DNA from 4 places in the Rhizobium sp. CIAT894 genome. Region 2 is predicted to be linked to each of the others. Evidence: predicted binding sites of a transcription regulator. Region 2 holds the regulator's gene; each other region holds the start of a gene.

Region 1 (7,159 bases), on a different replicon from region 2:
CCGCGGGACAGATTTTCAACATGCGCGGTCGACCATCCGCGAAAGACCATCGCCAGTGCCGACAGGGATTGCAGTTCGTGCCTTTTCGCAAAATCGCCCATCCTGGCCGAAATCTCCATCAGGCGGGCGTGATCGTTGCGATAGAAGGCCGATACCGCCTCGGTATCCAGCGAGTGCGACTTGCTCGGCATATGCGCGATGCGATCGGCAAAAGCGACCATGTCGGCGAGCACCCTGCTGGATTCCTCGGCCTGCCCCGTCAACCAGAGCGACAGCGCCAGCTGTCCGAGACCGCAAACCTTGGCGTCGTGGCCGAAGACATTGCGGCTCGCCTTCGCCGCCTCTTCGTCGTAAAGCGCAAGCCCCGCCTGTATGGCTTTTTGAGCCTCCTGGTGCCTTCCGACGTTGAACTCTATCGCCCAGATCGAATGGTTGACCTGCAACTCGATCTCGCGATCGGCTATCCCGGAAAGCATGGCCTGAACTTCTCGGGCGCGGCTGTGCATTTCCGTGAAATTCTGCCCGGTCAGCCACCAGCCCCAATAGAGCGGAAACCACTTGGGCTGATCTTCCTTCGGCTGGCGGCGTGCGATCTCGACGCCTTTTTCGTAAAGCCTCCGCGCCGGCGCCGAGTTGGGTCCGACCGTCGCCGTCAGCAGCGGTCCAAGCACCATCAACACCGACAGGCGCAATTCATCCGAAACAGCGTCGGGCACGGTCTCGCAAAGCGCCAAAGCATGTTCGAAATGGTGGCGCGCCTCCACCATCGCCGATCGGCCGGCGTGCTCTTTTCCGGCCTGCGTGAACAGCGAAACCGCCTGCGGCAGAAGGCCGGCGGATTCTGCATGTTCGGCAAGCGCACCCTTATCCAGCCAGTTCGCGATCGCCGGATTGCTGTTGGCCGCCATGAACAGGCGGCGGTGGAGAAGCTGGCGCTGCGTTTTCAGGAGGCCGTTGTAGATGGTTTCCTGGATCAGCGCATGGCGAAAGCCGTAGGCGACGCCGCCATGGGCACGCAGCCGGGTCAGGAATCCGGTCTCGCACAGCGTTTCGGCGGCATGCAGGAGAGATTTCCGGCTTGTATCCGGCAGCAATGGGCGAAGCAGCGAGACGGTAAAACGATCGCCGGCGACGGCCCCGGCACGCGCCACATCCCGCGCGGAACCCAAATGTTCGAGCCGCGAATTCAAGATGCCCTCGAAGACCGAAACATGATTGCGGGACGGATTTTCCGGTACGTCCATCGCGTCTTCAGCCGCCGCATCGAACGCCCATTGGCATATTTCCTCGATGAAAAGCGGAACGCCGCCGGAGATGCGTTCGCTCGCCTCGAGCAGCTGCGGCAATGCCTCCCGGCGATGCTTCGGCCAGCGTGCGGCGATCGCCAACCGGGTTTCGTCGCGGTCGAGCGGACCGAGCGAAATATGCTCCGGCTCGTCGCCGTCGAACATACCGGCGGGGAGCCCCCGCCGGCTGGTGACGATCAGCAGGGCGGGCAGTATAGGTACGAGCCGCGCCGCTTCGCGAAGCAGATGCTCGGACGTCGGGTCGATCCAATGAATGTCCTCGACGACAATGACCAGCGGCGCCTGCTCGCATATGACGCTCAATGCTTTCGACAGCGCCTGCCGTGCGCGTTTCTGTATCGTCTTGGGAGAACTGTCGGAGAGAGTTTCATTGCGCCCATCTGCGCCGAGCAGATGCGAGAATATGCCGATAACGTCGGAATCCCGGATGCCGTGGCGCGCGAACTGGGCGGCGACCGCATCGACCGTCAGCGGCCCGCCACCTGCAGCGTGGGAGCGGCGCTGGGGAAAGCTGTTCAGCAGCGGGTGAAGCGTCGAGCGAAACCCTCCCGGCAGGCATTGAAAGAACAGCGATCGTGCCGGTTGCGCATGGATCATGTGGCGGGCTTGCCGAAGCAGGCGCGACTTGCCGATACCGGCCTCACCGGTGATTGCAAGGACCTTGCCCCTGCCTCTGACGGCAGCGTTCCAGGCCTTTTCTATCCGGCCGAGCTCGGCGACGCGGCCAACGAAGGTGCCGTCCAGCCTTCCGAACGCGTGGAACCGATCGAGCTCCCGCTTCCGGCCGATCGCTCTCCAGACATTTTCGGGTTCGGAAAAACCTTTCAACATGCGTGCGCCTTCCGGAACGAAGGCATGCGAGCGGCCGGCGAGATTGCGGGTCTCCTCCGAAACCAGCACGCTGTCGGATCCGGCGGCGGCCTCAAGCCTTGTCGCAAGCGCAAGCGCCGCGCCCGTGACCGGCTCATGTATCCAGTTCTGCAGCTGCGCATCCCGGATCAGGGCAACCGAGGTCGCCACCCCGACACGCACGTGCAGATCGTCCCGAATGAGATCGCCGGCGAGCCGCTGACATGCTTTGACGATTCCGAGGCCCGCGCGGATCGCCGCCGAGGCGGCATCGCGGGGCCCAAGCTCGATCGGGAAAAGTGCCACGCCGCCATCGCCGGCTTCGACGCGGACAACGCCGGAATGCGCCGTGATCGCCTGCCGCGCCGCCTGCTGAAAAGCGGCGATCATATCCTGATAGTCCTCGATATCCATCAGATTGAAGAGATTGGTGGAGCCGATCAGATCATAACACAGCGCGGTCACGACCCGCCGCTCGCCGCCATGTTGGGAAGGACGGCCATCGCCAGTCGAAACGTCGGTAGATTGCCCCTGCTTGTCGATCGGCGTGTCGCGACTCATACAGGCCTCCTGCCTTCCGAGTGTCGATAACCACGCTACTTCGGCGATCATATCACGACTTATCCGGGTTGTCGGCTGGGAATGTGGCGGCCTTCCTCCAATCGAAGTCGTCTATGCTGCAGCGTCCGGATCAAATAAGGATCGGTTCCAAGGGCGCAGAAAAACTGTCCGTAGAGCGCGGACGGTCTTTTCAGACGCGCGACGCCATATCACTTTGAAACTGCGCATAATCCTTTCCGATTCCGATCTCCGGGCTTATGCGCTAGAAAATTGCTCAAGCGTCGAACCACGAGAGCGTCCATAACCCGAACCATGCGCGAAACGGATTTCGTCAGCGGTTTTGCCCGCGGCCTGAAAGTCATCGAAGCCTTCGGCGAAACGCGCCCGCGGCTTTCCATTGCCGAGGCCGCCAAGCTGACGGCGCTGGATCGCGCCACCGTGCGCCGTTCGCTGCTGACGCTCGCCGAGCTCGGTTATGCCGATTACGACGGCAAGTTCTTCACCCTGACGCCGAAAATCCTGCGGCTGGGCCATGCCTATCTCCAGGCCACACCGCTGCCGGCGCTGCTGCAGCCGCATCTCGATCATCTCTCCGAACAGGCCGGCCAGAGCGCCTCGGCCTCGGTGCTCGACGGCACCGACATCGTCTATATCGCCCGCGCCGCCCAGCGCCGGGTCATGTCGATCAACCTCACCCCCGGCAGCCGCCTGCCCGCCTATTGCGCCTCGATGGGCCGGGTGCTGCTCGCAGCCCTTTCCGAGAACGAGGCCCGCGCCATCCTCGCCCGCAGCGAGCTGAAGCAGAACACCGCAAAAACCAGGACCGACCCGGAGGAACTGATCGAAGAATTCCGCCGCGTGCGCGCCGAGGGCTACGCCATCATCGATCAGGAGCTGGAGATCGGCCTCTGCTCGATCGCCGTACCAATCGAAAACGACCGCGGCGAAACGGTCGCGGCGATCAATATCGGCGCGCCGGCCGCCCTCGTTCCGGCCGCCGAGATGAAAGCGCGTTATCTCAAGCTGCTGAAGGAAACGCAGGCCGCCTTGCGGCCGCTGCTGCGCCGGTGAAGAAAAGCCTGAAGGCGGCGCGGCCCCAGTTAAAACCGGGGCCGCGCGCAAGATCAATGCGTCAGGTCGAGCGCGGCTGTGAGGTCGCCCATCGGCGGCTGGCCGTTGGCGCGCAGCGCCGTGTCGCGGGCGACGATGCCAGGTAGAACCGGCAGATCGTAGCGCGCGGTAATCAGGCGGATGATCGAGGTCGTGTCGTACTGGGTGTGATCGACCGTGCCGGCCTTGGCGAAGGGCGAGATGACGAAGGCCGGAATGCGGTTGCCCGGGCCCCAGCGGTCGGCCTTCGGCGGCGCGACGTGATCCCAGAAACCGCCATTCTCGTCATAGGTGACGATGACCAGCATATGGCCCCATTGCGGGCTCTTCTCGAGATGCGAGACGAGATCGGCAAGATGCTGGTCGCCGCTCGAAACATCGGCATAGCCGCCATGTTCGTTGAGGTTGCCCTGCGGCTTGTAGAAGGACACCGCCGGCAGTTTGCCGTCGTCGATATCTTTCAGGAAGGCCTGGCCGGCCAGGCCGCCATCCTTCAGATGTTCTGCACGCGCGGAGGTGCCGGGGGCGAAATTGGCGAAATAGTTGAAGGGTTGGTGGTGGAACTGGAAGTTCGGCACCGGCGTGGCGTTCTTGCCGTCGAGGGCCGCCTGCCAGGCGCCGCCATACCAGGCCCAGCTGACGCCCTTCAGTGACAGGAGGTCGCCGATGGTGGTCTCATGCTGCGGCGGCAGGGTCGTCGCCGCATTGGGATCGGCATAGGCCGGATCGCCGTCCTTGGCCGGCGGATTGGCGCTCGGTTCATAGGGCGGCTGCATGGTGTTGACGGCATAGAAATCCGGCGTCAGCGTGCCGTCGGAGACGAATTTAGGCGCCCCCTCCAGCGCTGATTTCGGGGCGTTGTCCGCCACGACAAGCGAGGTGCCGTCGGCATCGACCTTGGCGATCACAGGCTTGGCCGGGCTCTTGTCGGCATCTGGATAATAGGGCGCACAGGCGCAGACCAGCGCGAAATGGTTGAGGAAGGAGCCACCGAAAGCGCCCTGGAAGAAGTTGTCGGCGAGCACGTATTTCTTGGCGACCTGCCACATCGGCAGGATCGAGCCGTCATAATGGCCCATGACCAGGCTGCCGGAATCGGCCCAGGCGACGAACTTGTCGTTCTTGCCGCCGTCGATCTGCATCTGCTCCTGATAGAAACGATGCCAGAGATCGCGGGTGATCACCGTCGGCGCCTGCGCAAAACCCTTGGGATCGTCGATCGCGAAGCTGGCATTGGCAAGATGGGCCGACTGCGCCTCGGTGATGGCGGGGGTGACGCCCTTGGCGGTCAGGCCGCCCCAGGCCGGCGGCAGTTCGGCGAGCGGCTTGCCGTCGCGGTCGAGCTGGCGGGCCTGATCGGGGCTGACATTGGAAAGACCGTTGGCGCCGGGAAAGCTGCCATAGAGATTATCGAAGCTGCGGTTTTCCGCGTAGATGACGACGATATTGCCGATCTTGTCGTAACCGGCCGGTGCGGCATGGGCTGATGCCGCGAACGCGAGCGGCACGAAGGCCGATCCGGCGAGGCAGATGGAATTCAGAAGCTTCAGTCTTTTCACGGGGTGTGACCTCATGGCTGGGGGCGTTGGCTAGAGGGAGCGGGGAACGCTCGGGGGCAATCCGACGCTAGACCCGCCATCTATCAACTTTGTGACATGGCTCTGTCACGAAGCGGCAGGACAACCACCGTCATCAATTTGTTGCAGCAAGGTTCGATGATGATGGAAAACAGTCCTAAGCACTTGGAATCCTTATGATGATGAAGACGATTTTCCGGTTTTCGCGATCCCGGCTGGCGATCGGCGTGGCCGGTGCAGCACTCTGTCTGGCCATTCTGCCGCTGCGGCAAAGCAGCGCGGCGGAGGCGTCCGGCGTGCATCCCGGCCCGATGTCGCGCGCCGAGGCCTTCGCCCGGGCCGAGACGCTGACCGCACTCGGCCGCAAACTTTTCTCGGATATGTCGCTGTCGGCCTCCGGGCTGCAGGCCTGCGCCTCCTGCCATGACCCGGCGCATGGTTTCGGCCCGGCATCGGCCGCGCCGGTCGAAATGGGCGGCGAACATATGGACCGGCCGGGCCTGCGCACCGTTCCGACGCTGCGTTACCTGCAGGCGGTGCCCGACTTCACCGAGCATTATTACGATTCCGAGGACGAGGGCGACGAAAGCGTCGACAATGGCCCGACCGGCGGCCTGACCTGGGACGGCCGGGTCGATCGCGGCGCCGATCAGGCGAAGATCCCGCTGCTCTCTCCCTTCGAGATGGGCAACAAGGATGCGGCCGAGGTCGCCGCCAAATTGCGCAAGGCGCCCTACGCCGCCGACATCAGGGCGGCCTTCGGCGAGACCGTCTTCGACAATCCTGATGACACCTTCGACGCCGCCGCCGAGGCGCTCGCCACCTTCGAACAGAGCGGCCCCGATTTCTACCCCTATTCCAGCCGCTACGACGCCTTCCTCGCCGGCAAGGCGACGCTGACGGCGCAGGAATTGCACGGGCGGCAGCTGTTCGAGGATCCCGCAAAGGGCAATTGTTCGAGCTGCCATCTCAGCGAACCCGCCAATGACGGCGAGCCGCCGCTCTTTTCCGATTTCGGCTTCCTCGGCCTTGCAACCCCCCGCAACATGGCGATCCCGGCCAACAGCGACCCCGGCTATCACGACCTCGGCCTTTGCGGCCCTCAGCGCACAGACCTTGCCGGTCACAGCGAATACTGCGGCCTGTTCCGCACGCCGACGCTGCGCAATGTCGCTTTGAAGAAGAGCTTCTTCCACAACGGCTATTTCCACACGCTGCGCGACGTCGTCTCCTTCTACGCGACCCGCGACAGCGACCCCGGCCGCTGGTATTCGAAAAATACCGACGGCACGGTTCGCCGCTATGACGACCTGCCGCAAGCCTATTGGGACAATCTCAACCAGGACCCGCCCTTCGGCCGGAAACCCGGCGACGCGCCGGCGCTGACCGATCCCGAGATTGACGACATCGTCGCCTTCCTCGGGACGCTGACGGATGCCGATCTGCAGCCCGAGGTGGGTGGGCATTAGTCTTATTCTGCCTACTATGACGGTCCAACGTTGGGGTGGATCAGGGAGCAGCAATTGCTGCCGAGTGAGAACTCCTGGCAGATCGATGAGTGGCATCTCGGCACGATCGGCGCAGAGCATCCTCAGATCATTTCCTGATCCCAGATACCCCGCCCATGACATTTTTTAAAGATTCAAGCCACTTATTGGGTCTCGCGTCAAAATGATCCCTGAGACGATCGATAACATGGTTCCCGCTCCACACGGCGGCCGGTTCCATCTGTGCGGCGTCACTAATTGTGATAGG
Region 2 (7,159 bases):
TTTGTCCTTTTTTCGGAAATTGAAGCCAAGACGAAAAATGGTGTCGTCATCAAAGGACGTCAGAACAAAACAGCCATTGTCTAAAGTCGGGTCGACAGCCACGGTCCAGCCCCCGACCTCTTTCCATTGGATTGCCTTATCATCAGCCAAGCCAATTTGTGGCATCGCAGCCATGAATGCGACTACGAAATAAAAAATGCGCATGAAGTCCCATCCCCGAACCAGTTGGATAAATGGTGCACAGTGACTACCAAAAGTCGAGTCACCGTGCTGCATCATCGCTAATCTTTTGTATTTGTTCTGTGCGTGCTCAACCGAGCCTACTCGGCCGGCTGAAGCTCCACCGTTTCGAAGCGGTAGGTGGTCGAGCAGAATTCGCAGGTCACGGCGATTTCGCCGTTTTCCTGGCTGGCCTCGATCTCCTCAGCCGAAAAGCCCTTCAGCACGCCGCCGATCTTTTCCCGCGAGCAGCTGCAGCGGTCGAAGACGGCGCGGGGTTCGTAGACGCGCACGCCGCGCTCGTGGAACAGGCGAAACAGCAGCCGTTCGGTCCCGACAAGCGGGTCCGTCAGTTCATCGGCATCGATGGTCTCGACCAGCGAACGGGCTTCGAGCCAGGCATCGTCCTCACCATGCAGGCGGCTGCCGGTATCGCCGTCGCCGCCATGGAGATCGGGCTGGCGCATGCGCTCCGGCGCTTCCGGCAGGAACTGGGCGACAAGGCCGCCTGCCCGCCAGCGATGGCGCGGCTTGCCGGCCTCGTCGCGATCGAGGAGCTCGGCCGCAGCCAGCCGCACGCGCGTCGGGATCTGCTCCGACTGGCGGAAATAGACGCCGGCAATCTCCTCGAGCGAGGTGCCGTCGAGTTCGACGATGCCCTGGTAGGGCTGGCCGAACTTGCCCTGGTCGATGGTGAAGGCGAGCACGCCCCGGCCGAGCAATTGCTCCGGCTCTGTTTCCCCAGCGGCAACCGCCTTGTTGAGCAGCGCCTGGTCGAAACGGGCATAGGCACGGACATTTTCCGGCGTCGAGAAATCGGCGACGAGAAGATCGACCGGGCCATCGCCCTTGGTCTGCACGGTGAATTTGCCGTCGAATTTCAGCGAGGTGCCGAGCAGCACCGTCAGCACCACGACTTCGGCAAGCAGCCGGGCGACGGGGGCGGGATAATGATGGCGCTCGAGGATGGCGTCGAGCATCGGGCCGAGCTGGACGGCGCGGCCGCGCACATCCAGACCCTCCACCTGAAAGGGGACGACATGGTCATCGCCGGCGAAATCGAACTGGCCGAGGGCGGCTGCAGCTTCTGCCATGGATTCACTCCTAGTTTTCAAGCGAAAGGACAGGGTGCCCTTCGCTCGCGCGGCCGCGCGTTTTTCACACGCGGCGTCCGATTATGGTTCAGATCGCGCCCAGGCACCAAGCTAGAATCGACTTCTGCGCATGAAGACGGTTTTCCGCTTCATCGAAGACCACGGATTGCGGACCGTCGATCACCTCGTCCGTCACTTCCTCACCGCGATGAGCAGGCAGGCAATGCATGAACAATGCATCATTGCCGGCCTTCGCCATCAAGGCCGCGTTGACCTGGTAAGGCTGGAAGACATTGTGACCCCGGGCCCGATGTTCCTGATTCATGGAGACCCAGGTATCGGTCACCACGCAATCGACGCCTTCGACCGCACGGTCGGCATCATGGCAGAGCATGATTTCGGCGCCCTCATTGCGGGCCCAGTTCAGATAGTGATCCTTGGGCTCCGAACCAAGGGGGACGGCCATGTTCATGCGGTAACCGAAGCGGGCGGCGCCTTCGACCAGCGAATGCAGCACATTGTTGCCGTCGCCGGTCCAGGCGATGGTCTTGCCCTTGATCGACCCGCGATGCTCTTCGAAGGTCATGATATCGGCCATGATCTGGCAGGGGTGGGTGTCATCCGTCAGCGCATTGATCACCGGCACCGTCGCATGCTCGGCAAGCTCCAGCAGGCGCGAATGCTCGGTGGTGCGGATCATGATCGCATCGACATAACGCGACAGCACCTTGGCGGTGTCGCCGATCGTCTCGGCGCGGCCGAGCTGCATCTCGGTGCCGGACAGGAACAGCGTTTCGCCGCCGAGCTGGCGCATGCCGACATCGAAGGAGACGCGGGTGCGCGTCGACGGCTTTTCGAAGATCATCGCCAGCATCTTGCCGGCGAGCGGCTTGTCGCCGGTGCCGGCCTTGAAGGCCTGCTTGCGGGCGAGCGCATCGTTCATGATGGTTCTGAGGTCGGCTGAGGTGACCGCCGAAAGATCGAGGAAATGTTTAGGAGCCATGTTGTTAACCTGTCGTGCGCCCGAAGGCGCAATCCCTTCAAGCCGTCTTCTTGATCTTGGCGGCGCGGATGCTTTCGGCAGCGCGCTCGAGGCGGGCGAGGCCCTCGCGAGCTTCCTCGGCGGTGACGACGAGCGGCGGAAGAAGGCGGATGACGTTGTCGCCGGCGGGCACGCCGAGCAGATGGGCGGCGCGGATCGCCTGCAGCAGTTCGGCCGAGGGAATGGCGGCCTTGACGCCGAGCAGCAGCCCCTCGCCCCTGATATCTTCGATCACATCGGGATAACGATCCTTCAGTGACGCCAGCCCCTGGCGGAAGACCAACGCGACGTCGCGCACCTGCTGGAGGAAGCCGTCGGCCAGAATGACGTCGAGCACGGCGCTGCCGACGGCCATGGCCAGCGGATTGCCGCCATAGGTCGAACCATGCGTGCCGGCCTTCATGCCGGAGGCGGCTTCCGCCGTGGCAAGGCAGGCGCCGAGCGGGAAGCCGCCGCCGATGCCCTTGGCGACAGCCATGATGTCGGGGGTGATGCCCGACCATTCATGGGCGAACAGCTTGCCGGTGCGGCCGACGCCGGTCTGGACTTCGTCGAGGATCAGCAGCAGGCCGTGTTCGTCGCAGATCTGGCGCAGCGCCTTCATGAACCCGGGGGTGGCGGGGCGCACGCCGCCCTCGCCCTGCACCGGCTCGACGAGGATGGCCGCCGTCGCATCCGTGATGGCGGCGCGCACCGCTTCGATATCGCCGAAAGCCACCTGATCGAAACCCGGCGCCTTGGGGCCGAAACCTTCGAGATATTTCTCCTGGCCGCCGGCAGCGATCGTCGCCAGTGTCCGGCCATGGAAGGCGCCTTCGAAGGTGATGATATGGAAGCGCTCGGGATGGCCCTTGGAAAACTGATAGCGGCGCGCCGTCTTGATCGCGCATTCGAGCGCCTCGGCGCCCGAATTGGTGAAGAACACCTTGTCGGCGAAGGTGGCGTCCGTCAGCCTCTTTGCCAGGCGCTCCTGGCCGGGGATCTCATAGATGTTGGAGAGGTGCCAGACCTTGTCGGCCTGCTCCTTCAATGCGCCCACGACATGCGGATTGCCGTGGCCGACCGAGGTGACGGCGACGCCGGCGCCGAAATCGAGATATCGTTCGCCGCTCTCGGTAATCAGCCACACGCCCTCGCCTCGCTCGAACCGCAGCGGGGCACGAGAATAGGTGTCATAAAGCGGCGCGGCTTCAGCCATGGCGCGGTCTCCCGATCAGCGTTGTCAATCACCGGACTCCGGCTAAGAAAACCAGGCCCGAAAAATCAAAAATGCCGCCTTGCGGCGGCGACTGGCACTATTTCCTTTTCGCGCTGCAATGTCAACAAAACTGCGCCCTTAGCGCATGCAGCAAGGGTGTACAGCAGCATTTTCAGTCTTCAACAGGCATTATTGCAGAAATGACACGCCGGGGCAGCAAGTTGGGGAAAACTCGGAATTCGATTCATCCGGATTCCCGCGACTCTTGTCAGGGAGTCAGGCTCACACTAGGTTAAAGTTCAATTACTAGACTGCATGCGGCGGAACTAGTCACCAAAATTGATCGGGCGTTTCTTGTTTCGGAGCCTTCCGGGACAACGGTGAGGGATTCTGCCATCACCAACGCGAAAGGTGGAGACAGGGCATGAACTGGACAGACGAGCGGGTCGAGAAACTCAAGAAACTTTGGGCCGAAGGACTGAGCGCGAGCCAGATCGCGGCACAACTTGGCGGTGTCAGCAGAAACGCTGTTATCGGCAAGGTGCACCGGCTGAGCCTTCCGGGCCGCGCCAAGGCCGGCGGCACGAACACCGCCGCGCGAACGCCGAAGCGCACCACATCGGCGCCGCGCGCACCGAACTACGCCTCTCGCATCACCACCACCACCACCCGCACCGTTACCCGCCAGCAGGGCGCGACGATGCTGAAGGAAGAGATCGAGATCGAAACGGTCGAGGAAATGGAATATGTGCCGAAGGGCAACGTGGTCGTGCCGATCTCGCGCCGCCTCGGCCTGACGGAACTGACCGAACGCACCTGCAAGTGGCCGGTCGGCGATCCGCTGAAGGATGACTTCCACTTCTGCGGCTGCGAATCCCCCGACAATTCGCCCTATTGCAGCTATCACCAGAAGCTCGCCTACCAGCCGGTCAACGAACGCCGCCGGGCAGCAGCGCGGGTCGGCTGAGCAGGTAAGACATTGTCGACATGCAAAAACGGGCCGCGCGGCCCGTTTTTTTGTGCGTGGGTGACGCGAACGCTTCGGGGTTTTGGCTGGAACTCCAAGTGAGATGAGCTCTATCTTGTGGTCGCTTTTTACGAACACAGTGCTTGCCGCATGGGTCCTCGGGTCAAGCCCGAGGACGACGGAGGGTGGGGAGACTCCGCCACAAATAGCGAACTACGCGCTGATTTTATTGCCGCCTTTTACTTTACGCGATCACCACGCAAAACCGCTGGCTCATTTGCTGAAATTCTTCCGGACGTCTCGCTTCTTGCCCATCTCGCCCCCCACTCTCCGTCATACTCGGGCTTGACCCGAGTATCCATGCCGCTAGCACTGCGCTTGAATTTGTTCGGCTACGGCCCCCTTTGTCAGTGTGAAAGCCAACGCAGCGCTCGCGGCCATGGGTCCTCGGGTCAAGCCCGAGGACGACGGAGGGTGGGGGAAGCAGGGCGGCAGGAACAGCGAGGCCTGCAGAAACAGCTCCTATGAGCTGCAGGAGCCAGCTCTGTAAAGCGACCCAAACCGCCCCCGAACTTCCGCTGAAACCCCTCAGGCTTCCATCGAATAACCGGCGCCGCGGACGGTGCGGATGACATCCTGCATGTTGGAGAAATTCAGCGCCTTGCGCAGGCGGCCGACATGGACGTCGACGGTGCGTTCGTCGACATAGATGTCGTGACCCCAGACGCCGTCGAGAAGCTGTGAGCGGGAGAAGACCCGGCCCGGCGACGACATCAGGAATTCCAGCAGGCGGAATTCGGTCGGGCCGAGGCGGACTTCGCGGCTCTTGCGATGGACGCGGTGGGTTTCGCGGTCGAGTTCGATATCGCCGCATTTCAGCACCGTCGACAGCACCTCGGGGCGGGCGCGGCGCAGCATCGCCTTGACGCGGGCAACGAGTTCCGGGGTCGAGAAGGGCTTGACGACGTAATCGTCGGCCCCCGTCGACAGTCCGCGGACACGTTCGCTCTCTTCGCCGCGCGCCGTCAGCATGATGATCGGCAGGCGCTCGGTTTCCGGCCGCATGCGCAGGCGCCGGCAGAGCTCGATGCCGGAGACGCCGGGCAGCATCCAATCGAGGATGAGAAGATCGGGCGTGCGCTCCTGAAGCCGCATTTCGGCTTCGTCGCCACGAAGGATGGTATCGACCTCGAAGCCTTCGGCTTCGAGATTGTAGCGAAGAAGCACGCTCAGGGCCTCTTCGTCTTCAACAACTGCAACTCTCGGGATCATGCGTGTCGGTCTCCTCGCGCATGATCCTTAAACCGGGGGTGATTTAAGCAATGCATCCTGCGCAAATTCACAAAAATTGGCTGCGACCTCTTTGCGCGCCCCACATGGGCGCGCACGCAATCGTCTGGTTTAGGCGGTTATTCCGTGACCGCGCCGACGGTGTTGGCGCTGTCGTCCTTCGGACGATCGCCTTCCGGCTGCGCGCCGGTCGCCATGTAATAGATGGTCTCGGCAATGTTGGTGGCGTGATCGCCGATGCGCTCGATGTTCTTGGCGCAGAAGAGAAGATGCGTGCAACTGGTGATGTTGCGCGGATCTTCCATCATGTAGGTCAAGAGCTCGCGGAACAGCGAGGTGTACATCGCGTCGATCTCGTTGTCGCGCTCGCGGATCGCACTCGCCTTGTCGGCGGCGCGCGTCGTGTAGACGTCGAGCACTTCCTTGAGCTGGACGAGCGCCAGCTCGGACAGATGCTCGAGGCCGCGGGCGAGCTTGCGGGGAACGCCGGTGCTCTGCACGGCGATGACGCGCTTGGCGGTGTTCTTGCCGAGGTCGCCGACGCGTTCGAGATCGGCGGCGATGCGGATCGAACCCATGATTTCGCGCAGGTCGGCGGCCATCGGCTGACGGCGAGCGATGGTGACGATCGCCTTGTCGCCGATTTCACGCTCGGCGTGATCGAGGATCACGTCGTCGGAGATGACCTTCTGGGCGAGCGCCGTATCGCCGTTGACCAGCGCCCGGACGGATTCGGCGACCATCTGCTCGGCCAGGCCGCCCATTTCGGAAATCCGCCGGGACAGGAACTTCAGATCATCATCATAGGCAGAATAAATATGTGTCGATGCCATGGGGCTTTATCCTCGAATAAAGGGAAGGCTTGCTGTCGCCAAAATCAGCCGAAGCGGCCCATGATGTAGTCCTGGGTGCGCGGGTCGTCGGGATTGGTGAACATCTTGTCGGTGTCGTTCTCCTCGACGAGATTGCCGAGGTGGAACATGGCGGTGCGCTGCGAGACGCGCGCGGCCTGCTGCATGGAGTGGGTGACGATGACGATCGTGTAATTCTCGCGCAGCTCGTGGATCAGCTCCTCGACCTTGGCGGTGGCGATCGGGTCAAGCGCCGAGCAGGGCTCGTCCATCAGGATGACTTCGGGGCTGACGGCGACGGCGCGCGCAATGCAGAGACGCTGCTGCTGGCCGCCCGACAGGCCGGTGCCGGATTCGTGCACGCGGTCCTTGACCTCGTTCCAGAGGCCGGCGCGCTGCAGGCTGGTCTCGACGATCTGGTCGAGATCGGCCTTCGACTTGGCAAGGCCATGGATGCGCGGGCCGTAGGAGACGTTTTCGTAGATCGTCTTCGGGAAC
Region 3 (7,159 bases), 370 kb from region 2:
GTTGAGCGTCTGCCAGACGCCTGGTTGACAGCCACGATCTTCTGGATCGTTGGCGATCTCGTCGGCCGCGCCAGTGGGATAAGCAAAGCCCGGCTGCAGCAGGCTTGCCGTGTGTCATCTCCAAGAGGCGGACGGTTTTGCTACGGACAATGCTGGCGGATGTCCCAAGGGGCGGAAAGGCGTTTTTTGTTGCCCTCGGTGGAGACGTGGATGCACCGCTCCCGATCGACCTCTCCGGCCAGGCATTGCTCACGCCCCCCCGGATTCGACGGGACTCGCCGGTGAAAAGGGGTCGATACCGCAATTGTCAATTGACCGGTAAGTGGTGCATCATATGCACCACCGTGCACCACTCTTCGTTACACCGAAGGTCCGAAGCCTATGTAATATGGGAGGCGTAGACGGCATTCCGACTTCGGTTCGGTCGAACCACTTTCCTTGTGAGGGACAGGATTGCGCAGAGGGAAATCGCTGGCAGATGAACCGGAAGGGGTTCAGAAACGCGGACGTTTGCCACCATTATCCATGGTGCGCGCTTTCGAGGCGGTCAGCCGGCTGGGCTCGATGCGCAGAGCCGCGGATGATCTCAATCTCAGCCACACCGTCATATCCCGTCACGTCCGCAACCTCGAAGCCTGGCTTGGCACGCGGCTTGTCGATGCCGGACCGCGCGGCATCAGGCTGACGGCGGAAGGCCGGGTTTTTGCCGAGACCGTCGGAACCGCTTTCGACCTCATTGCCAAGTCGACGGCGGAATTGCGCCCAGCGGTCAACCGCACCGTCTTGCGCATCTGGTGCGTGCCGGGCCTCGCAACGCGTTGGCTGACGCCGCGCTTCAATCAGCTCCAGCTTGCCTTGCCCGGAATCGATTTCGTGATGCGCGCAACCGATCTCGAACCGGATTTCACGCGTTATGAGGCCGATGTGGACATCCGCTACTCCGACGAGCCAAGAGGAAATGTCCGCTGGATCTTGCTGGAGAGGCCCCGCATGTTTCCGGTTACAAGCCCCGAATGGATCAGCAGGAATGCGCCGATACGCACCCTCGACGATCTGGTGCGCCAGCCGTTGATCCACGAGGAAAGCCGCGACCAGTGGCGGCAATGGTTTCACAAGGCCGGCTTCGAGCATGAAGTCGTTTTGAATGGTCCACGCCTCTGGTCGGCCAATCTGACGGTCGACGCGGCGGTCGCGGGCCAAGGAATAGCGCTTGCTACGCGTTTGATCGCTGCGGATGACCTGCGCGCTGGGCGGCTGGTCGAATTGCTTGAAACGGATGTTCGGCTCGGCGGCTATTATTTCGTCGGATCGCGAGAACGCTGGAATGAAGTGACCTTGGCGCGGTTCCGCGCATGGATGCAACAGTCAATCGCTGAAACTATTGGTGGTCATTCCTCAGATGAAACCAGCAAGCCGGGGCGATAGCAGAGGGTTGGACACGCTTTCCCGGTTTGAAAAGGGCGCGCAGCCGCTCACGCCCCGGATATGGCCAATCGCACGGTCTCGCTGACGAACCCGGTCTTTCCGTTGGTGTAGAAATCAAAATCGCCGCCTGCCTCCACAGCCAGGCAGCGTTTCAGCTCGGCATAGTCCCGGGCTCTTTCCGGGTGATCCCGGAGATAGTCGCGGAACAGGATGCGCTCGCGGTGCGCGCGATTGTCGGGTCCGCAGAGATAGAGCTTGAATCCGTAACCCTGGTGATCCCGGGTGAAGGCCCAGCGTTTCTCTCCCCGATCGCCGTGGAAGACGAAACCGGCAGCGCGCATCGCATCGATCGCCGTCGGCAGAACGTCGTCGGAGATCGTGACGATATCGAGGTCGATCTTCGGCTTGGCGGCCAGGCCGGGCACCGATGTACTGCCGATATGGTCGATGGAAAGCACGAGATTGCCGAGCAGGATGGAGATCTCGGCGCTGATTTCGGCAAAGAGCCGCGGCCAGGACGGGTTGTAGTCGACCACTTTGACGGCGCGCATGCCCTTCCTCGCGATTGTCGTCAGTGCACCTGGGCGAGCAGCCCGTCGAGGATCGCGATCATCTTCTGCTCGGCCTCTTCGAGCGACCCGCTATTGTCGAGTTCCGTCACGTCGTAGTCGCCGCGCACCGTCAGCGGGCCGCGGGCAAGCCGTGCCATGATGTCCTCATGCGTTTCACGTCCGCGCGCTTCCAGCCGGCCGGCCAGCACTTCGGGGCGAGCGGTGACGTTGATGACTTTCAGCCGCGGGAAGGCGGCCTGGAAGCGGTGAAGGGCGGAGCGCGAGCCATTGGCGACGACGACATGACCCTTGGAAAGGGCGACGGAGACTTCGGCCGGAATGCCGTATTTCAAGCCGTGCGCTTCCCACCAGACAGCGAAGGAGCCGGACTGCTCCATGGCCGCAAAACCTTGGAGCGAGACCGAAAGATGATTTTCGCCACCGGCATCGCGGTGGCGGGTAATGACGCGGCGGATGAAATGCACATTGTCACGTCCGGAAAAACGCTTGGCCGCGAGGTTCATCAGCGTGTCCTTGCCGGCGCCGCTCGGTCCGACGACGACGACCATGATTCCGCGCTCGGCGCCGGCTCCCGGGTGAGGTTCATGCGTCATGCGACACGGCGTCCCTGGCGCCAGACGGAGCGTGTCACCGGCACGCCATGCGAACGGTGGACGCGGACGAGATCGGCGCGCAGCCCGGTGGCGATCCGGCCGCGATCGTCGAGGCTGACGGTGCGGGCGGGCGTCGACGTCACCATGGCGATCGCCTTCGGCAGGGTAATGCTCTCGACCTCGTCGGCAAGGATGAAGGGCGCATGCAGCAGGCTGAGCGGCACGTAATCGGAGGACAGCACGTCGAGCACGCCCATCTCGGCGAGGTCGCGGGCGGCGATATTGCCGGAATGGGACTTGCCGCGCACGATGTTCGGCGCGCCCATCAGCACGCTCATGCCATGTTCGTGCGAGGCGCGGGCGGCATCGAAGCTGGTCGGGAATTCGGCAAGCCGCACGCCGTTGTCGATCGCCTCGTCGACATGGGAGAGCGTCGCGTCGTCATGGCTTGCCACGGTAATGCCGCGCTCGGCGCAGACCTTGGCGATAGCGTTGCGATGCGGCGTCGAATTGCGCGCCGATTCCGCCTGGCGCTTGGCGACGAAACGGGCGAAGACCTCGTCGCTCAGGCCCCGCTTCTTCTGGTAGTAGAAGATATATTGATCCATCGTCTGGAACTGCCGCTGGCCGGGCGCATGATCCATCAGCGAGACGAGCCGGACATGCCGGTCGTGTTCGAAATCGGCGAAATGTTCGAGCACATTGTCGGCCGAGACCTCGCAGCGCAGATGCAGCAGGTGCTCGGCGCGCAGCCGGCCTTCCTTCTCGGCCGATTGGATTGCGTCGGCCATGTCGCGCATCTCGCCATGCTCGAAGCCGCCGTCCTCGTCCGCGCCCATGCGCAGGCAGTCGAATACCGTGGTGATGCCCGAGGTGACGATCTGGGCGTCATGGGCCTGAACTGCGGCGATCTTGTCCCAGCGAATGCCGGGACGCGGCTGGTAATGGCCTTCGAGATGATCGGTGTGCAGTTCGACGAGGCCGGGAATGATATAGTCGCCTTCGAAATCTTCGCCGGCCACCGAATTGCCCTCGGAGATATCGGCAATCTTTCCGTCGCGAATGAGGATCGAGCCTGCGAGGATATCATCCTCGAGAACGATGCGGGCGTTGGAAAACACGGTCTCTTTGCTCATCTCGTCAGGTCTTTCAGCTTTTGGCGCCGGAAAGCGGCAGCCAGGAATGAACTTTGAACGGGGCGCCGCGCGTCTCCTCGGTGAAGACGGCAAGGCCGGAAATCGCAAGCGGCCGGCCGATGAAATCGGCAAAACGCTCGGTCAGGATAGCTTTCATCACCTCGGCGCGTGTCTCGGGCACCTGGCCGGTGAGCGTCATGTGGAAGCCGAAATCCTCCATCACATAAGGATAACCCCAGCGCTGCAGATTAGAGCGCTGGCTGTCGCTGAGCTTCTCCGGGTTGCGCCGCGCCACGTCGGCCGGAGAAAGCGCTGCGCGGAACGGTTCGAATGACTTTACCACCTTCGCGGCGAAATCCTGAAGAGGTTGATGAAGAGAACCGGGAACGAGAGCAAAAAAACGGCCGAGCTGGCCGAGCACCAGCTCAGGGATCTCGAAGGCGTGCGTGCGCGCGGCAAACTCCTCGACGACGGTCATGAGATCCTTTTCGGTGACGGAGGCGGCGAGCGAAAACGGCGCCTTGATCGTCGCGTGAAAGCCGTAGCGGCGCGGGTCGGCGGTCAGCTCGAACTGCTCTGCCGCACCGAGGGTCTCATGCTCCGGCGCCGGATAGGTTTCGCCGGCAAAGGCATCGCGGCCGAGCCAGAGCGAGGCCGCGCCGGTCAGGGGATCATCCTTCGGCGGCGAGAAATAGAGAGCGTAGCGCAAGGCTTTTATCCTGGGGATCGTCGAAACGGGGGAGCGCAATGTGCAGTGATTTGGCGGCGAACCGCAAGCAGGTTCCCGGCTAAAAGATTTCCGTGACAGAATGATGATGACGGCAGCGCTGCCACCGTTTTGGACCGGTTGGGTCAGTGCGCCTTCGTGCCCATCAGCCGGTGGCGCAGCGCGTTCGAGGCGGCGTCGAAGAGGAAGACGACGATCAGGATCAGGATGACCATATAGGCGACGTTTTCCCAGTTGGCGTTGGTGCGCATCGCCTCCCAGAGTTTGAGGCCGATGCCGCCCGCGCCGACGGCGCCGATGATGGTCGCGCCGCGCACGTTCGATTCCCATTGGTAGAGGGTCTGACTGACGATGACGGGAACGATCTGCGGCATAATGCCGTAACGATGGACGAGCACGGTCTGAGCGCCGGTCGATTGGATGCCTTCCCGCGGCTTGTTGTCGATATTCTCGAGGCCCTCGGAATAGAGCTTGCCGAGCGTGCCGGTCTCGGTGAGGAAGATTGCGCCGGAACCGGCGAGCGGGCCGGGGCCGAAGGCGCGCGTCAGGAACAGCGCCCAGATCAGCATGTCGACCGAGCGCAGGAAATCGAAGAAGCGTTTCAGGATCTGATTGAGCAGGCGGTTCGGCGTGATGTTGCGCGCCGCCATGAAGGCGAGCGGAAAGGCGGCGAGCGAGCCGAGCAAAGTTCCGAGAAACGCCATGACGATCGTCTGGAAAAGCTTGGTCCAGACATCGCCGTGCTGCCATTCGCTGTTGTTCCAGATATCGTCGAAGGCGAGCGACAGGTTGGACTGGTCGGGCTTAATGCGCGGGCCGGAGATGATGAGGCCAATGACTTCGCCGGCGGGCTTGTCGAAGAAGGAGGATTGTGTGTCGAAGATGAAATTCGCCCAGCCGATGAAACGCTTGCGGATTTTCACCCGGTCGACGGAAATGCTGACATTCCCGGCAAAACCGAGATCGGCAAGCACATTGTCGTCATAAACCGTCATCCAGCCAGGCACCGGCCCGATCACCTTCGGCGCACCGCTCGAAACCTCGACCGGCACGCTGACACCATGGGCGGTGACGATTGTCTTGTTCTTCGAGACGGTGACCGTGCGGCTGGTACCGCTGATCGAAACGGTGATGCTGCCATCGGGGTTGTTGACCAGCCAGTCGGGATGGGGATTGTCGCCGAGCGGCGAGAAGCGCGGGTAACGCACTTCGATCGAGCCGTCGTCCTCGATGCGGAATTCCGGCTGAACGTCGTAGCTTACCCATTGGCTGAGATAGATGCCGACGCGCTCCCAATGCGCTTCGGCAAAGAGCTTCGGCAGATCGAAGAACCAGACGGCATAGAGGCTGTAGAGCAGCGTCGCGATGAGGATCATCAGCCCGCCGAAACGCTGGCGGAACGACCGGTGGAAATAGTCCGGATAGCGCGCTTCTATCTCGTTCATCCGGTTTGCGTCGATCACCGTCATGGCAGCCTCAATGTTGCAGAAGGAAGGCCTGCTCGCCGACGAGGCGGCGGCGCAGCCATGCGGAGAACTGGTCTACGGCAACGATCGTCACGAACAGCAGCAGAACGAGCGCCATCGTCTTGGCGCCGAAGCCGCGCGAGATCGAAAGCTTCAGCTCCTCGCCGATACCGCCGCCGCCCACAGCGCCGATGATCGTCGAGGCGCGCACGTTGATCTCGAGCCGCAGCAGCGCATAGGAGGTGAAATTCGGCAGCACCTGCGGCAGGGCGGCGAAACGCACCCGCTCCCACCAGTTGGCGCCGACGGCTTTCATGCCCTCATGCGGCTTCATGTCGATATTCTCGGCGACCTCGTAGAAGAGTTTGCCGAGCGCGCCGATCGTATGCAGGGTGATGGCGATGATCGCGGCGACCGGCCCGATCGACAGGATCGCCGAAAACAGGCCGGCGATGACGATCTCGGGAAAGGCGCGCAGGAATTCCATCAGGCGCTTGGTGAAGACGCGCAGCGGCCATGAACGCGTCAGGTTGCGGGCGGCAAAGAAGCTCAACGGAACGGCAAAGACGAAGGCGACGATCGTCGAGATCAGCGCCACGTTGATCGTGACGATCATCAGCTCGAAATATTCGGGAATGTAGAAGGCGCCCCAGACGTAGACGCGGCCCTTATCGAAATTGAATTCCTCGCCGCCTTTGTCGTTGACGCTCGCGATGTCGAACAGCGCGCGCCAGACGTCGTTCCAATCCTTGGGGATGAGCCAGCTGAGGAAATCGAAGAGATGCGGCAGACGGTCGAAGAAATGGCCGGCATTGCTTTCGTCGGCGAAGCGGACGGAACTCACGAAAGCCGCAATGAGGATAACCAGGCCAAGCACAGTGTAGAAGCGGCGCTTGGCGACCATCCGGCCCCAGGCGGTGCCGATCTCCTCGGTGCTCTGCATGTGCGGCTGTGTATCGGCAATAGTCATGGATGCCCGCCCGGTTACAAAGAAAGGGCGGCCGTTTCCGGCCGCCCCGCATTCGAAAGGCCGATCAGCCGCCGATGGCAGCTTTGCGGACTTCGACAACAGTGTTGTAGAACTCGTGCTTGACGGGGGCATAGCCCTTGTAATCACCGCCTTCGACGGCTGCGAAGCACTTGTGATCCTTTTCCGGCAACGCCGTGAAGAAGGCTGCGAGCTTCGTCTGCCATTCTTCGCCAAGCGCGTTGCGAACGACGAGCGGGCCGTTCGGGATCA
Region 4 (7,159 bases), 1.3 Mb from region 2:
CCGACATTCATTACATGGCCTTGAACACCAACCTGCGCTGCAGCCGCCTCGGCGAGGAAGGCAGGTCGATCAACGTCGTCACCGCCGAGCTGCGCATCTTCGCCGGCAAGCTCGACGAATCCGCCGACGCCATCGTCACCGGCCTGCCGGCGCTCGAAGCCGCAGCCGGGTGCGTCGCCCCCGCCACCGATGTCGGGGCCGGCGGCCTTGGAGAAAGCCTGACGTCGGCCGTCGGCAACATCCGCTCCGCGGCCAACATGATGGAAAACGAGCTGAAGGTGCTCGCCGAGAACGGTCGTGAGGTCGCCACCAAGATCAGCCTGCTGATCGGCAAACTCGATTTTCAGCGCGATCTCGGTGAGGTCTTTGCCCGTTGCGCCGATCTGCTCGAAAGCGCCGCCGGCACCGAGGTCGCCGATATCTCGGATCTCGCCGAGGCAATCGCACCGCTCGACCGCAAGATCTTCAAGGCCTACACAATGGTCCAGGAGCGCAACATTCATCGCGACATCTTCCCGGCAAACGACGACAGCGCCCCCGCCCCTGTCGAGACCGCCAAACCCGAAAACGACGAGGACCTTTTCGCCGACGCGCTTTTTTAAAAGCGCTCGATGAGAACGCGCGGCGGCTATCGCCGCCGGAACTTGTTGGCGGCCTCGATTGCCGCCTTCTGTTGGTCGTCCTCAATGCCCAGGTAGAAATCCTCGAGCGACGGATCGGCAAGCCCGGCCCGGCGCGACAGCACATACCATTTCGCCGCCTCGACCGGGTCGGGCGGCGTGCCGATGGCGTTGATATAGAGATGGGCGAGCTTGTTCTGCGCTGCGACATTGCCGCCATTGGCGGCAAGTTTCAGCCATTCGAAGCCCTTGACGTAGTCCCTCGGCCCGCCGACGCCATTGACGAGCCAGATGCCGAGATCGAGCTGGGCCGTGTCGAAACCGGCGCGCGCAGCGCGCGCCATCCACTCGCGGGCGAGCTGCTTCTTTTCTTCCGGCAAGTCCTTCAGCGTCGCATAGATCTGCGCCACGGCATATTGCGAATCGGCAATGCCCTGCTCGGCCGATTTCTCGTAGAATGGCAGCGCGAGCTTCAGTCCCTTCTCGCCGGGATTGTCGGCGACGAGGAGTTGCGCCCAGTTGAATTCCGCCGAAGGATTGCCGGCCTCGGCCGCCTTGTGCATGAAGTCGTCGGCCTTGGCTTTGTCGCGCGGCACGCCCTCGCCTTCCATCAGCATCAGCGCATATTTGAACATTGCCGCCGCATCGCCGCCTTCGGCCGCCTTGCCGTACCAGAAGGCCGCATTTTTCACGTCTTTCTTGACGCCGAGACCTTGCGAGAGAATCTCGCCGATCAGCGTCTGCGCCGCGGCATCGCCGAGTTGGGCGCGCGGCAGCGCCTTGTCCATTGCCGTCAGGTAGTAACCGCGCTGGAAGGCGCCGTAAGCCTCGTCGACAGGTCCCTTGTAATCCTTTTCCGGCGGCAGATCCGGCAGCTTCGCACCCATGCGGTCGAACACGCCGACACCATCGGAGGGCCGCACGACCGGGCCGGAAGGCCGGTCGGTGCGGAAAGTCGAGGTCGGCCCGGAGCTTGGCTGGTTTATGACGCTATCGGTTGCTTGCGCCAAGGCGATATCCGGCCCGGCCGCGAAGAGGGCGGCCATGCTGGCAAGGGCAAATTTCAACAGGCGGGCGGTCTGGATCGGCATGAGCGCGATTTCAATCCTCAAACCGTGGCGCTTTTTCGTCAAGCAACGCGTTGATTTCGGCGACGATAGATGGCGCCCGGGCGGGCTCGCCGAAGACCGCCAGCCGCAGCGCCACGAACTCCGCTCCGGTCTCGGCGACGGCAAGCGCCGAGGCCGGATCGGTGCCGCCCATGACGATGCAGGGAATCTCGATCATCGAGGCCCACCATTCGCCGAGCGCAAGGTTCTTCGGATGCGCCTCGGGCTTGATATCGCCGTCGAGCTTGCCGAAGAAGATATAGTCCGGCCTGACTTCGCCGATCTCGAGCGCTTTGTGACGGTCGGCCGCGTTGCCGCCGCCGACGATCAGTTTCGGCGCGTGTTTATCGATCGCCTCCGAAAGCGCCTCCGCATTGCCGGAAAGATGCAGGCCATCGGCCTTCGCCCGGCCTGCAACACGGCTGTCGCCTGATATCAGCGCCGCCGCTCCGGCATCCTGGATCAGCGGCACCAGCTTCTCCGCATGTTTCTGGAAGGTGCCGTCGTCGAGCCCATATTGCGGCACGATCACCGAGGCGACATCGCCGCCCTTCAGCGCGTCGGCGACAATCCTCGTCTGTTGATCGGCATCGGCAATATCCGGTGCGATGAGCACAAGGCGGCAGCGGTTTTCCGGTTCGGTCATGAGGTCTTTCCGTTTCCTGCGAATTTCCCCTCGAAATGAGGGAGCCGCACTCGTTTTGTGTGAGTAGTTCCGTTAGACGAGGCTTGCAAGAGGAGGACGTCGAAAGCATGCCGCAGGATTTGTCATTCTACTACGCCGCCGTGCCTGCCGTTCTGCTGGTGGGCCTCGCAAAGGGCGGCATGGGCGACGCTTTGTCGCTGATCGGCCTGCCCTTCCTCGCCCTCGTCGTCTCGCCGGTCGAGGCGGCGGCGATCCTTCTGCCGATCCTGGTCTTCATGGACATGATCTCGCTCGTCATCTGGCGCAAGCACGGCGACTGGGCGACGCTGAAGATCATGCTGCCGGGCGCCGTCTTCGGCATCGCGCTGGGCTGGGCGACCTCGGCACTCGTTCCGGGCAATGTGCTGCGCATCGTCATCGGCGCGGTGACCATCCTCTTCTGCCTGCGCTATTTCTGGAACAATTACGGCCCGGGCGCCGACAAGATAGTCCCGCCGCGCGGCCAGCGACCGGTGGCCGCCGGCCTCTGGGGCACGTTTTCCGGTTACGGCAGCTTCGTCGCGCATGCGGGCGGCGCGCCCTTTCAGATCTATGCCCTGCCGCTGAAACTGCAGCCGCGCGAATATACCGGCACCAGCGTGCGCTTCTTTGCGATCCTCAACGCCATCAAGCTGATCCCCTATTTCGCGCTCGGCCAGCTCGATACCCAGAATCTTGCGACCTCCGCGACGCTTCTGCCCTTCGCTCCGCTCGCCACCCTCGCCGGCGCCTGGTGCGTGCGCCGCATGAGACCGGCGATCTTCTATCCGTTCATGTATGCGATGGCCCTGATCGCTGCGTTGCTGATCGTGCGCGAGGGCCTTGGCTGGTAAGGGCTCCAGCACGCTGCATTGCACAATTTCCTTGCTGCGGCGGCCGGTTTGACGTAGCGTTCCCGTTATGTCGAACACGGACCCTTTCTCTGCGATTGCCGATCCGAACCGGCGTTTTCTGCTGGAGGAGTTGCGCCGCGCACCACGGACGGTCAACGAACTCGCCGAGGGCCTGCCGATCAGCCGCCCCGCTGTTTCGCAGCACCTGAAGGCGCTGCTCGACAGCAACCTCGTCTCGGTGACATCGGAAGGCACGAAACGCATCTATACGGTCAACAACCGCGGTTTCGACGCCCTCAATTTATGGCTGGATCAGTTCTGGGCTTAAGGCCTGCCCGGCTAAAGCGCGTCGCGATCTTTCAGATTAGCTCCTTGCGCTTCAGATCGTTGCGCTTCAGGTCCTTGATTTACGCACATCCCTATCGCAAAAGCGCCAACCGCGATGCTGCAGGCATCGGGCTGGCGCAAATCTGGTGTGAAATCACCGGTTCTTGCTGATTTTAGGCGGAATGGATGGATTTACCTTTTCTTTCGCAAGACGATCGACCGGCGACCCTTGGGAAGATCAGTGGACGGATGACTTGAGACGCTGAATCTCGTCCTTGATGCGCAACTTGCGGCGCTTGCATTCGGCAATTTCCGTATCGGAGATAGAGGGAGCTGTTCTGAGCGTGTGCAACTCTTCCTCGAGAGCGACATGTTTTTTCTGGAGTGATTCAAGATGAGCTTCAACTGTCATTTGACCCTTCCTTCCTCTTACCCTCCCCGGCCATCAGCGTCGGGGATCAAGGTGTCAACGGCGGGGACTGTGACATATTTTTGACGGCTTGTCGAAGGCCAAAAGATGAAGACTGGATGGCAATTTCATGATCAAGACTAACTAGCCGTTACCTGTATTTGGTGATAGGAGCTTGCGGAAATCATCGGCAGATCGGACAAGATCCGAGGACGATAACGGGGAATGCATATGGCCGATCAGGAACAGGCGGAAATCAGGCTGACGGTAGCACGGCTGCGCCAGGAGCACGAGGATTTCGACGCCGCGATCAACGCCATGATCCAGATCGGATGCGATGCTCTGCGGATCCAGCGCATGAAGAAGAAGAAGCTCGTCATCAAGGACAGGCTCTCCAAGCTGGAAGATCAGATCATCCCTGACATCATCGCTTGAGAGGGGTAACGACAACGATGACAGACAGACCGTCCGTCGCCATCATCATGGGCAGCCAGTCCGACTGGGAGACCATGAAGAACGCCGCCGACACGCTGGAGGCGCTGGAGATCCCTTATGATGCGCGCATCATTTCGGCGCACCGCACAGTCGACCGGCTGGTCAATTTTGCCAAGGGCGCACGGGCGGAAGGCTTCAAGGTCATCATCGCCGGCGCCGGCGGCGCAGCCCATCTGCCTGGCATGACCGCATCGATGACGCCGCTGCCGGTTTTCGGCGTGCCGGTCCAGTCCAAAGCCCTCTCCGGCCAGGACAGCCTTCTTTCCATCGTGCAGATGCCGGCCGGCATTCCGGTGGGAACGCTCGCCATCGGCAAGGCCGGCGCGGTCAACGCCGCCCTTCTTGCCGCCGCTGTCCTTGCCCTCGCCGACGACGAAATCGCCGACCGGCTCGACGAGTGGCGCGAGCGCCAGAGTGCTGCCGTCGCCGAATACCCGATGGACGACCTATGACGGCAAGAACGATCGGCATCATCGGCGGCGGCCAGCTCGGCCGCATGCTGGCCATTGCCGCCGCAAGGTTGAATTTTCGCACGATCATTCTCGAGCCGCAGACCGACTGCCCGGCCGCCCAGCTCGCCAACCGGCAGATTGTCGCCGCCTATGACGATCCGGCGGCACTGGCCGAACTGGCGCATGCCTGCGATATCGTCACCTACGAATTCGAAAACGTGCCCGTCGCAGCCGCCGAAACGCTCTCTGCAAGCGTGCCCGTCTATCCGCCGCCGAAGGCGTTGGAAGCCGCTCAGGACCGCCTCGTCGAAAAACGCTTCCTCAATGGCTGCGGCATATCCACCGCCCGCTTCCACGCAATCGACAGCCAGGCCGATCTCGAAATGGCGCTTCAGGATTTCGGCGGCCAGGGTGTATTGAAGACCCGCCGTCTCGGTTATGACGGCAAGGGCCAGAAGGTTTTCCGTTCGGAGGCCGACAGCGCTGATGGCGCCTATGCCGCGCTCGGCGCCGTGCCGCTCATTCTCGAAAGCTTCATCGCCTTCGAGCGCGAAGTCTCGATTATTGCCGCCCGCGCCACGGATGGTACGGTCGTCTGCTTCGACCCCGCCGAGAATGTCCACCGCAACGGCATCCTCCACACCTCGACGGTTCCCGCCGCAATCTCCGCGCAGACAGCGGAAGCCGCACGCCGATCGGCCGAAACGATCCTCGCCGCGTTGAACTATGTGGGCGTCATCGGCATCGAATTCTTCGTGCTTGCCGACGGCGGCCTGATCGCCAACGAGATGGCGCCGCGTGTGCACAACTCCGGCCATTGGACGGAGGCGGCCTGCGTCGTCAGCCAGTTCGAACAGCATATCCGCGCCGTCGCCGGCCTGCCGCTCGGCAATGCCGATCGCCATTCCGACTGTGTCCTGCAGAACCTGATCGGTGACGATATCCTTGCCGTTCCCGACTGGCTTCAGCGCCCCGATACGCTGGTTCATCTCTACGGCAAGACCGAATGGCGCCCCGGCCGCAAGATGGGCCATGTCACCACCTTGGCGCCGAAATCCCCGGTTTCCAGGTGAGAAAACACCTCTGCGCCTTGGGAAAAACACCGTCATGTGGTTGACACGGTGGAGGTGACGGGGTATCTGCTCCCCCACCTAAAGAGCGCGCCCGACGGCGCGCTTTTGATTGTTAAAGATACGGGCGAATGTGAATTCCCCCATAGAGATCGCGGATCAGAAAAATGAAGATCAAGAATTCGCTCAAGTCGCTCAAGGCTCGTCACCGTGACAACCGTCTGGTTCGCCGCAAGGGCCGCATCTACATCATCAACAAGCTGAACCCGCGCTACAAGGCTCGTCAGGGCTGATTTCGCGCGTCCGGATCGCCTTGCCGCGCCACTTGCGCCGGCGAATATATCCGGGGGATCACTGCGGTGATCACGTCAAATTTGTTTGATCTTCGGCGTTGGCGGGCTAGTATGTCCGCCATGCGCTTTTTTGCTTTGACGTCAGCGGCGCTGCCGCTCATCTTTTTCATCCCCAGCTTTCCGGCCGTTGCGGCGGAAAAGGACGTTATCGTCGAGCAGGCGGATGTCAATTCTTCACCGAAGCAGCACCTCGACCAGCTCTTTGCCCAGCTGAAACGCGAGCGCGACCCCGACAAGGCCAGCAGCATCGCCAATGAGATTCGCACGGAATGGAACGATTCCGGTAGCGCCACCGTCAATCTGCTGATGCAGTGGGCCGACAAGGCGATCGAGGAAAAGCGCAATCCCGCCGCCCTTGATTTCCTTGACGAGGCGATCGCGCTGAAGCCCGATTATGCCGAGAGCTGGAACCGTCGCGCCACGCTGAACTTCGTCATGGGCAATTATCGCAAGTCGATGTCCGACATCGAACGTGTGCTCGATCTCGAGCCGCGCCATTTCGGCGCGCTCTCCGGCATGGCGGCGATCCTCAGCAATTCGGGCAACGACCAGCTGACCTTGAAGGCTTGGGAGCGTTTCCTCGATGTCTATCCCGCCGAACGCACCGCGCAGGAACAGGTCAACACGCTGTCGGAAAAACTCGCCGGCAACCGCACGTGATCCTCGGGGCGTGATCTTGATCTCCGGCAAAGCCGCGCAATTTAGAACTGTAGACGGGAAAAGACGCAGTGCGTCCGCTCTCGGCAAAACAGCCGCAACTATCGCCCGTTAAGATCATGCTTGCAGAAGTTTCCGCTCTTCTCGCT

The links. Region 2 encodes PhoB, which activates phosphate uptake and scavenging genes when phosphate is short. Its sites were predicted from a motif close to TGTCATNNANCTGTCAT; they were not measured.
Region 1: RHEC894_RS27290 (acid phosphatase) is a predicted target of PhoB. The motif match lies at 5,515-5,531, and genes of this name have one in related genera.
Region 3: RHEC894_RS00925 (DUF1045 domain-containing protein) is a predicted target of PhoB. The motif match lies at 4,528-4,544, and genes of this name have one in related genera.
Region 4: RHEC894_RS18225 (DUF465 domain-containing protein) is a predicted target of PhoB. The motif match lies at 4,092-4,108, and genes of this name have one in related genera.

What each region holds. Positions count from the first base shown of each region.
Region 1 is NZ_CP020951.1:201,204-208,362, reverse strand. Features, by position in the region: gene RHEC894_RS27300 (AAA family ATPase) at 1-2,717, opposite strand, end outside; gene RHEC894_RS27295 (IclR family transcriptional regulator C-terminal domain-containing protein) at 3,030-3,788, shown strand; gene RHEC894_RS27290 (acid phosphatase) at 3,842-5,386, opposite strand; gene RHEC894_RS27285 (cytochrome-c peroxidase) at 5,581-6,873, shown strand; gene RHEC894_RS27280 (Imm26 family immunity protein) at 7,001-7,159, opposite strand, start outside.
Region 2 is NZ_CP020947.1:558,707-565,865, reverse strand. Features, by position in the region: gene RHEC894_RS02780 (hypothetical protein) at 1-204, opposite strand, end outside; gene RHEC894_RS02775 (Hsp33 family molecular chaperone) at 321-1,313, opposite strand; gene argF (ornithine carbamoyltransferase) at 1,402-2,316, opposite strand; gene RHEC894_RS02765 (aspartate aminotransferase family protein) at 2,354-3,553, opposite strand; gene RHEC894_RS02760 (GcrA family cell cycle regulator) at 3,978-4,520, shown strand; gene phoB (phosphate regulon transcriptional regulator PhoB) at 5,109-5,792, opposite strand; gene phoU (phosphate signaling complex protein PhoU) at 5,930-6,643, opposite strand; gene pstB (phosphate ABC transporter ATP-binding protein PstB) at 6,688-7,159, opposite strand, start outside.
Region 3 is NZ_CP020947.1:190,477-197,635, forward strand. Features, by position in the region: gene RHEC894_RS00905 (LysR substrate-binding domain-containing protein) at 511-1,425, shown strand; gene RHEC894_RS00910 (GrpB family protein) at 1,473-1,976, opposite strand; gene phnN (phosphonate metabolism protein/1,5-bisphosphokinase (PRPP-forming) PhnN) at 1,997-2,590, opposite strand; gene RHEC894_RS00920 (alpha-D-ribose 1-methylphosphonate 5-triphosphate diphosphatase) at 2,587-3,726, opposite strand; gene RHEC894_RS00925 (DUF1045 domain-containing protein) at 3,740-4,435, opposite strand; gene phnE (phosphonate ABC transporter, permease protein PhnE) at 4,579-5,922, opposite strand; gene phnE (phosphonate ABC transporter, permease protein PhnE) at 5,930-6,889, opposite strand; gene phnD (phosphonate ABC transporter substrate-binding protein) at 6,954-7,159, opposite strand, start outside.
Region 4 is NZ_CP020947.1:3,683,346-3,690,504, forward strand. Features, by position in the region: gene RHEC894_RS18200 (chemotaxis protein) at 1-602, shown strand, start outside; gene RHEC894_RS18205 (tetratricopeptide repeat protein) at 629-1,711, opposite strand; gene RHEC894_RS18210 (thiamine phosphate synthase) at 1,722-2,375, opposite strand; gene RHEC894_RS18215 (sulfite exporter TauE/SafE family protein) at 2,483-3,247, shown strand; gene RHEC894_RS18220 (metalloregulator ArsR/SmtB family transcription factor) at 3,315-3,575, shown strand; gene RHEC894_RS18225 (DUF465 domain-containing protein) at 3,813-3,986, opposite strand; gene RHEC894_RS18230 (YdcH family protein) at 4,215-4,418, shown strand; gene purE (5-(carboxyamino)imidazole ribonucleotide mutase) at 4,436-4,930, shown strand; gene RHEC894_RS18240 (5-(carboxyamino)imidazole ribonucleotide synthase) at 4,927-6,003, shown strand; gene ykgO (type B 50S ribosomal protein L36) at 6,168-6,293, shown strand; gene RHEC894_RS18250 (hypothetical protein) at 6,405-7,013, shown strand; gene RHEC894_RS18255 (alpha/beta hydrolase) at 7,130-7,159, shown strand, end outside.